Regions from separate parts of the Pseudomonas sp. GW101-3H06 genome, predicted to be linked through region 2. Evidence: predicted binding sites of a transcription regulator. Region 2 holds the regulator's gene; the other holds the start of a gene.
What was found. The regulator FliA, encoded in region 2, starts transcription of late flagellar genes. The targets are predictions, from matches to a motif close to CTAAAGTTTNNNNNNNNNNNGCCGNTAA.
Positions count from the first base shown of each region.

Region 1: AC07ZE_RS29005 (methyl-accepting chemotaxis protein) is a predicted target of FliA. The motif match lies at 2,935-2,962, and genes of this name have one in related genera.

Region 1 covers NZ_JBWKZO010000001.1:6,281,904-6,286,564, forward strand. The annotation lists gene AC07ZE_RS29000 (vWA domain-containing protein) at 1-710, shown strand, start outside; gene AC07ZE_RS29005 (methyl-accepting chemotaxis protein) at 850-2,826, opposite strand; gene AC07ZE_RS29010 (LysR substrate-binding domain-containing protein) at 3,013-3,933, opposite strand; gene AC07ZE_RS29015 (NorM family multidrug efflux MATE transporter) at 4,092-4,661, shown strand, end outside.
Region 2 covers NZ_JBWKZO010000001.1:4,828,853-4,833,513, forward strand. The annotation lists gene AC07ZE_RS22070 (chemotaxis protein CheA) at 1-509, opposite strand, end outside; gene AC07ZE_RS22075 (protein phosphatase CheZ) at 581-1,369, opposite strand; gene AC07ZE_RS22080 (chemotaxis response regulator CheY) at 1,389-1,760, opposite strand; gene fliA (RNA polymerase sigma factor FliA) at 1,927-2,667, opposite strand; gene fleN (flagellar synthesis regulator FleN) at 2,664-3,494, opposite strand; gene flhF (flagellar biosynthesis GTPase FlhF) at 3,611-4,661, opposite strand, start outside.

The DNA of each region.
Region 1 (4,661 bases), 1.5 Mb from region 2:
CCCCGCCACCAGCCCCGCCACCAGCCCCGACGCTGGACAACTTCGCATGCCGTAAAAATGCGCCTAAGGCAGAGATCCCGCAGTTCGTAGTGGTGCTCGACACCTCGGGTTCGATGAACTTGAACATCAGGTCAGTGAAAGCCGACGAGGACTGGTTCTTCGGTAGTGACCTCAACAAGCTCCTGGACCCGAACCGCACCATGCGGCTCACCGCCAAACCCAGCCGCATGGACGTCGCCAAGGATTCGCTGGCTGGCATGATCAACGGGCTGGATCCGAAGATCGACACACGCCTGATCACCTTCGCCGGCTGCGAAAGAACACCGGACCGGGGTGTGTTCAAGTTCGGCGACCGTCCGCGGCTGATCAACGGGATTCGAGGTCTGGTTCCCGACGACGGCACACCGCTGGCCGACAGCCTGGCCCACGCGGCGAGTACCGTCGACGGGCGCAATAACGATGCGGTGATCGTGATGTTTGTCGACGGAGAAGACGGTTGCGGGCAGGACGTTTGCGCGGTATCCCGTCGAATCGCCAGGGAACAACCGCGCCTGCGGGTCAACGTGGTGAAAATCGGTTCTGGCGGCCCGTCACGCTGCATCGCTGAGAACACCGGTGGCCGGGTTTACAACAGCACCAATGCGGCTGAGTTGGGTAACCTGTTGAAACAGGCAAGCAAGGAAGTCTCCAGCAATGCCAAGTGCGATTAGCCGGGCAACAATGCTGAATTGAGGTGCCCCCCCATTCGCGAGCAGGCTCGCACAGAATTTGTGTCGTCTACACGATTGTTCGACGACACAGGTACCCTATGGGAGCGAGCTTGCCCGCGATAACTGTTTCAAAGGCACCTCAACGAAACCGGTCAACCTCGGACCGCAAATCCGCTGCCAGCTTCTCCAGTTCCCTGGCGGTGACGGCCAGGTTGGACACCACCTCCCGCTGCTCGCTGTTAGCCAGGGCGATGCTCTGCAGGTTGCTGCTGAGCAAGGTCGCGGTGCTGCTCTGTTCCTGGGTGGCAGTGGTGATGGCGGCGAACTGCTGTCCGGCCGAGCGGCTTTGCTCGTCGATCCGTGCCAGTGCCGCAGCGACGTTGGCGTTGCGTGACAAGCCTTCCTGCATCAGCACATTGCCCTGCTCCATGGTGCTGATGGCGTTGCCGGTCTCTTGCTGGATGCTCTGGATCATCCCGGAAATTTCATCGGTGGCTTCACGGGTGCGAGAGGCGAGGTTGCGCACTTCATCGGCCACCACGGCAAAACCACGACCCTGCTCGCCGGCACGGGCCGCTTCGATCGCGGCGTTGAGCGCCAGCAGGTTGGTCTGATCGGCGATCGACGTAATCACACCGACGATGCCACCGATTTCCTGGGAACGCTGACCCAGGGTATTGATCACCGTTGCAGTGCTGTTCAATGCACCGGCGATTTGCTCCAGCGACGACGACGCTTCATCCATTGACGTGCGACCAATCTGCGTTTGCTGGGCGTTTTCCTGAGCCAGACGCTGGGTGCTGCCCATGTTGTCGGCAATGTTCAACGAGGTTGCGCTGAACTCTTCCACGGCCCCGGCCATGCTGGTGATTTCGCCCGACTGCTGTTCCATCCCTTCGTAGGCGCCACCGGACAAACCGGACAGGGCCTGAGCGCGGCGGTTGACCTCCATCGAAGCATTGCGGATGTGCTCGACCATGGTCGACAACGCCTGGCTCATCTGGTTGAAGGCGCGCGCCAGCTGACCGATCTCGTCGTTGCTCGACACACTCAGACGCACGCTCAGATCACCGGCACCCAAGGCTTCGGCCTGGCGCACCAGATCCGCCAGCGGCGCGAGTTTGCTGCGCAACAGCCAGACCGCCGAACCCACCGCCAGCAACATCGCCAGCAAACTGCCGATGGCCAGCTGGAAACCGACACTCCAGGTCACGGCGCTGATTTCGGTTTTCGGCATGCTCGCCACCACCGACCACGGCCCGCCTTCGAACGGTACGGCCACGCTATAAAATTCTTCGGACTTGTCGCTCCAGAAATCGCCCTTGCCCGGCGTTTTCGCCAGTTCGACAATTGCCGGCACCGCTTGGTCCAGCGCCTGTACACCTGCGATTGGCACAAGCCATTTGTTTTGCTCATCCAAAAGCGCCAGGGAGCCAGTCTGGCCGATGCGGAAGCGTTTGAGGTTTTCGAACTGCGCCTTCTGTGCGTCGGTGTAATCGAATCCTACATACAACACGGCTATGACCTTACCGCTGCTGTCGCGTACGGGGGTGTACTGCGACATGTAGAAGCGTTCAAACAGCAAGGATCGACCCACGTAGCTCTGCCCCGCCATCAAACGGGCGTATGCCGGATTCGCGTGATCCAGAACAGTGCCAATGGCACGATTACCGTCTTGTTTGCTGACATTTGTACTGACGCGAATGAAGTCTTCGCCGCTGCGCACGAACACCGTCGCCACGCCCGCGGTCATCTGCTTGAACTCGTCCACTTCCTTGAAGTTGTTGTTAAGCACTTCACTGCCCAGGTGCAAGCCCGGCGTCTGGATACCCGCCACGGCCACCGGTTCATCCGGGTGCACGCTCAGCCCTCCACTGAAGCGCTTCTCGAACAGTCCGGCCAGCCGCTGGGTACTTTCACGCAACGTGCCGTGAAACGTGCTCAGTTGATCGGCCAGCAACCTGGCCTCACTGGCCAGATGCTCTTCGCGGGTGGCGAGGTTGGCGGTGTCCAGCGAACGCAGGGCGAACAAGGTACTGCCGGTGATGACGATCGCCAGAATCACGGCGAGCGCAAGACCAAGCTGTGAGGCTATCCGGGCACGAGGTTGAGACATGACAGCTCCTGGCCGAGCCGCCGGATCGTCCTGATCGCAGCAAACACTCAGCAAAAATTTCTAATAATGGGAAAAACATCGAACCTGCACGAAGGCTCCATGTGCAGATTTTCGGCGGCGCGCAGCAATACTTGAGCAAACAACCGGGATATAGCCAAAGGCCGCTATTGCAGCGGCTTCATCGATTCAGCTCAGATGCACCACATCCGGCAATTCCATGGCCCGGACTTCACTTTGCAGAAAGTCGCTGAGCCGGCGCATGCGCTCACCGCCCGGCCGGGTTTTCGGCCAGACCAGGTAGTATTTCTCACCGCTGGCAACGGCCGTCGGCCACGGCAAGCTCAACCGTCCCTGGGCCACATCCTCCGCCACCATCAGCAAATCGCCCATGGATACGCCGTAGCCCCGGGCGGCCGCGATCATGCCCAGCTCCAGCGTGTCGAACACTTGCCCCCCCTTGAGTGACACCTGATCGGCCAGGCCCATGCGCTCCAGCCAATTGCGCCAGTCGCGGCGGTCCGGTGTCGGGTGCAACAGCTCAGTATTGGCCAGACGCGTGACGTCCCAAGGCTGATCGCTCGGCAGGTTGGGCGCGCCCACCGGGATCAATTCCTCCGGAAACAGGTAACTCGCCTCCCAGTCCGGCGGAAAATGCCCGCTGCTCAGCAACACCGCGCAATCGAACGGTTCATCGTTGAAGTCCACCGAATCGACATCCATCCAGGCGCTGGTCAATTGCACCTCGTTACCCGGCTGCAAATGGCGGAAGCGACTCAGGCGCGCCAGCAACCAGCGCATGGTCAGGGTCGACGGAGCTTTCATGCGCAGGATGTCGTCTTCGGCGCGCAGGGTATTACAGGCGCGCTCCAGGGCGGTGAAGCCCTCGCGGATCCCCGGCAACAACAAGCGGGCCGATTCGGTCAGCTGCAGGTGGCGACCACTGCGGTGAAACAAGCGGCAGGCAAAATGCTCTTCGAGGGTACGAATATGCCGGCTGACCGCACTTTGAGTGATCGACAGCTCTTCGGCGGCACGGGTGAACGAACTGTGTCGTGCCGCCGCTTCGAATGCGCGCAGGGCATACAAGGGAGGAAGACGACGTGACATTGGAAAAGCTCCTACACCGGGATGAGGCCACCCTAGCAGAAACTCGCCAGCATGAGTTTGAATCATGCTACCCATCCTTTTTATCCCTTTGTGTAAAGCCCGCAGAGCGCCGAGAATCAACGTTTTACTGTTCACTTTGACAATCGAGCGTGATGATCATGCAGCATCCAGCGCGTATTGAACTCTGGGCCATCCTGCGGCTGGCGGGGCCGTTGATTGCCTCGCAGTTGGCGCACATGCTGATGGTCCTCACCGACACTTTGATGATGGCGCGCCTGAGTCCCGAGGCTCTGGCCGGTGGCAGCCTGGGCGCGGCGAGCTATTCGTTCGTGGCGTTCTTCTGCATCGGCGTGATTGCGGCGGTTGGCACTCTGGTGTCGATCCGTCAGGGTGCGGGCGATACTCTCGGGGCTGCCCGACTGGTCCAGGCCGGGTTGTGGCTGGCATGGTTGATGGCACTGGGCGCCGGGCTACTGCTGTGGAACCTCAAGCCGGTTTTGCTGCTGTTCGGCCAGACCGAAAGCAACGTGCAGGCGGCCGGGCAGTTCCTGGTATTTCTGCCTTTCGCCCTGCCCGGCTACCTGAGCTTCATGGCCTTGCGTGGCTTCACCAGCGCCATCGGCCGCGCGACGCCGGTGATGGTCATCAGCCTGGGCGGAACGGTGGCCAACTTCCTGCTCAACTACGCGTTGATCACCGGCATGTTCGGCTTGCCGAAACTGGGCTTG
Region 2 (4,661 bases):
GCGTTCAGCGAGTCCAGCAGTTGTTCAAATTCATTGTCGGTAATATCGCCCGATTCGCTTTCAGCGACAGGCTCTTCAACCACGTCGGCAACAGGTGCCGGTGCGACCTCGTCAGCCGTTTGCGGCTCGGCCAGACGAGCCAGGGCCGCGAGCAATTCAGGCGTGGCAGCCGTGATCGGGCTGCGCTCGCGGACTTCGCTGAACATGCTGTTCACCGCGTCCAGTGCTTCGAGAACCACGTCCATCAATTCCGAGTCGACGCGACGTTCGCCCTTGCGCAGGATGTCGAACACGTTTTCGGCGATGTGACAGCACTCCACCAGCTCGTTGAGCTGGAGGAAGCCGGCGCCCCCTTTTACAGTGTGAAAACCGCGAAAAATTGCATTGAGCAAGTCCGCATCATCTGGCCGGCTTTCCAGCTCGACCAGTTGCTCTGACAGTTGCTCTAGAATCTCGCCGGCCTCAACCAGGAAATCCTGAAGGATCTCTTCATCGGCGCCGAAGCTCATTAATGGTGTGCTCCTAACAGGTCTAAAAACCCAAAAAACCTAAAACTCCAAAACTCTAGAAAACTAAAATTCTAAAATCCCAGGCTGGATAGCAAATCGTCCACATCGTCCTGACCGGACACAACGTCTTCTCTTTTATCGGCATGAATCTGCGGACCTTCACCCTGAGAGAGATGTTTTTGTGGATCTTTTTCGGCAAGCATCGCCTCACGGTCATGTTCGATGCCCGCAAAGCGGTCCACCTGACTGGCCATGAGTACGAGCTTGAGCAGGTTGCTTTCAACTTCGGTGACCAGTTGGGTCACGCGCTTGATCACTTGACCGGTGAGGTCCTGGTAATCCTGGGCAAGCAGGATGTCGTTGAGGTTGCTCGACACCGCGCGGCCGTCTTCGGCGCTGCGCGCCAGGAAACCGTCGACCCGCCGCGCCAGTTCGCGGAACTCTTCAGCCCCGACTTCACGACGCATGAACCGTCCCCAGTCGGTACTCAAGGCCTGGGCTTCATCGCTCAGGCGGTTGACCACCGGCGTGGCGGTTTCCACCAGGTCCATGGTGCGGTTGGCCGCCGCCTCGGTCAGCTTGACCACATAGGACAGGCGCTCGGTCGCATCCGTGATCTGCGACACTTCCTCGGCTTGCGGCATGTGCGGGTCAATCTGGAAATTGACGATCGCGCTATGCAGCTCGCGGGTCAGCTTGCCCACTTCCTGATACAGGCCGCGGTCACGGGTCTGGTTGAGCTCATGGATCAATTGCACAGCATCGCCGAACTTGCCCTTTTCAAGGCTCGCGACCAGTTCGACGGCGTGTTTTTTCAGGGTCGATTCAAAATCACCCTGCGAAGATTCGTTATGCCCCATAGCTCCCCCGTGGCGCAGTTCAACCGATGCGTTCGAAAATCTTCTCGATTTTTTCTTTCAACGCCTGGGCCGTGAAGGGTTTGACCACATAGCCGTTTACACCGGCCTGGGCCGCTTCGATGATCTGTTCGCGCTTGGCTTCAGCGGTCACCATCAGCACCGGCAGGTGCTTGAGCTTTTCATCGGCACGCACGTGGCGCAGCAGATCGATACCGGTCATGCCTGGCATGTTCCAGTCCGTTACCAGAAAGTCGATGCTCCCGCTGTTGAGTACCGGAATGGCGGTAGTGCCATCGTCGGCCTCGACCGTGTTGGTGAACCCAAGGTCACGCAACAGGTTTTTTATGATCCGCCGCATCGTTGAGAAGTCATCAACGATGAGGATTTTCATGTTCTTGTCCAATTCGACCTCCAAGCAGACTAAAACGCGCCCAGCACCTGGACGCGCCATTTCAATCAATCTGGCAAAGCACTCGATGACTGTCTGGAGTACAGCGGATCGAGACCGGCGCGGTTCATCACCCCACCAGCCACGTCGCAGTGCCCCCACACTGCCTTCAGCGCGCTCGCCACTCTCCCAAACGCCCCCGCAAACGGGCCGCGCACTGGCTGTGTAACTGGCTGACCCGAGATTCGCTGACCCCCAGGACCTCACCGATTTCCTTGAGATTCAGCTCTTCGTCGTAGTACAGCGCCAACACCAGTCGCTCACGCTCCGGCAAATTGGCAATCGCGTCCGCCAGCGCCGCCTGGAAGCGTTCATCTTCCAGATCGCGTGACGGTTCAAGATGAGCACTCGCGCCATCCTCATGCAGCCCTTCGTGTTCGCCGTCCTGCAACAGATCGTCGAAGCTGAACAAGCGGCTGCCCAGGGTGTCGTTCAAAATCCCGTAATAATCGTCGAGACTCAATTGGAGTTCGGCCGCAACTTCGTGATCTTTAGCGTCACGACCGGTTTTAGCTTCAATCGAGCGAATGGCGTCGCTGACCATCCGGGTATTGCGGTGGACCGAACGTGGTGCCCAGTCCCCCTTGCGTACTTCATCGAGCATGGCGCCGCGGATGCGGATGCCCGCGTACGTCTCGAAACTCGCGCCTTTGCTGGCGTCGTATTTGGTCGACACTTCAAGCAGGCCGATCATCCCGGCCTGGATAAGGTCTTCGACCTGGACGCTGGCCGGCAGACGTGCCAGCAGGTGATAGGCAATGCGTTTGACCAGTGGCGCGTAACGCTCGATCAGCTCGTACTGCGCGTCACGCGCCGACTTCTTGTAGAGGTTGTAACCGCTGGCTGTCATAGCACAGGTCCTGCCGTTTGTTGCACGAGGCGCTCGACGAAAAACTCCAGGTGCCCGCGCGGGTTGGCGGGCAGCGGCCAGGTATCGACCTTCTGTGCGATGGCCTTGAACGCCAGCGAGCACTTGGAACGCGGGAACGCTTCATAGACCGCACGTTGTTTCTGCACGGCCTTGCGCACGCTTTCGTCGTACGGCACGGCGCCAACGTATTGCAGGGCGACGTCGAGGAAGCGGTCGGTGACCTTGGTCAACTTGGCGAACAGGTTGCGACCTTCCTGCGGGCTCTGCGCCATGTTGGCCAGGACGCGGAAACGATTCATGCCGTAATCGCGGTTAAGCAATTTGATCAATGCGTAGGCGTCGGTGATCGAGGTTGGCTCGTCGCAGACCACCAGCAACACTTCCTGCGCGGCGCGCACAAAACTGACTACCGAGTCACCGATACCCGCAGCGGTGTCGATCACCAGCACGTCGAGATTGTCGCCGATGTCGCTGAACGCCTGGATCAGGCCGGCGTGTTGCGCCGGGCTCAAATGCACCATGCTCTGGGTCCCGGACGCGGCCGGAACGATGCGGATGCCGCCTGGCCCCTGCAACAGGACGTCACGCAGCTCGCAACGGCCTTCAATCACATCAGCCAGAGTACGCTTGGGTGTCAGACCCAGCAGAACGTCGACGTTCGCCAGCCCCAGATCGGCGTCCAGCAGCATGACGCGCCGGCCAAGCTCAGCCAAAGCCAGGGACAAGTTCACTGACACGTTAGTTTTCCCGACGCCACCTTTGCCGCCGGTCACCGCGATCACCTGTACGGGATGCATGCTGCCCATGTTATTTCTTTACCTTGTCTTGCATAGACGGAGGCCACATTACTGGCTGCGCGTTCGCAACTGGAACAATGCATGGCAGACCATCGATGTAGGTACAAAAACGATTCATTGTCACCTCAGCCTACCTGCTTGGTCGGGCTGTGGTAGATATCAGCGAACATGTCAGCCATGGCTTCTTCGCTGGGCTCTTCCTGCATTTGCACGCTCACGGCGCGACTGACCAGTTGATGACGACGCGGCAGATGCAAATCATCCGGAATCCGCGGCCCATCGGTCAGGTACGCCACCGGCAACTCATGGCTGATGGCAAGGCTCAACACCTCGCCCAGACTCGCCGTTTCATCCAGTTTAGTCAGGATGCAGCCAGCGAGCCCGCAGCGCTTGTAACTGTGATAAGCGGCCGTTAGAACCTGTTTCTGGCTGGTGGTTGCCAGGACCAGGTAATTTTTTGACTTGATGCCACGCCCGGCCAGGCTTTCGAGCTGCATGCGCAGCGCCGGATCGCTGGCTTGCAGGCCGGCGGTATCGATCAGCACGACGCGTTTGCGCAACAATGGATCCAGCGCCTGCACCAGCGATTGCCCCGGATCGACGTGAGTTACCGACACGTTGAGAATCCGGCCCAGGGTCTTGAGTTGCTCCTGGGCACCAATACGATAGCTGTCCATGCTCACCAGCGCGATGTTTTGCGCGCCGTATTTGAGCACGTAACGGGCAGCCAGCTTGGCCAGGGTGGTGGTCTTGCCCATGCCGGCAGGGCCGACCATGGCAATCACACCACCCTCTTCCAGCGGTTCGACTTCCGGTGTGGCAATCATCCGCGCCAAGTGGGCCAGCAACATGCGCCAGGCCTGGCGGGGTTCTTCGATATCGGTGATCAGCGCCAACAAGTCCCGCGACAACGGGCCGGACAGGCCGATGCGCTGCAAGCGGCGCCAGAGGTTAGCCTGGTCCGGGCGGCTGCCTTGCAGCTGATTCCAGGCCAGGGAGCCCAGTTGAACTTCAAGTAGCTCACGCAGGCCGTTGAGTTCGAACCGCATCGAGTCGAACACACGCTGATCGACCGCAGGCGCAGCAACAGGTGCCGGCGCCGGGCGACGGGGCTCGGCGTAGGTGGGTTCGATCAGTGGCTCGGCGGCCGTGAGCGGCAGGCCGGCGAACAACTGG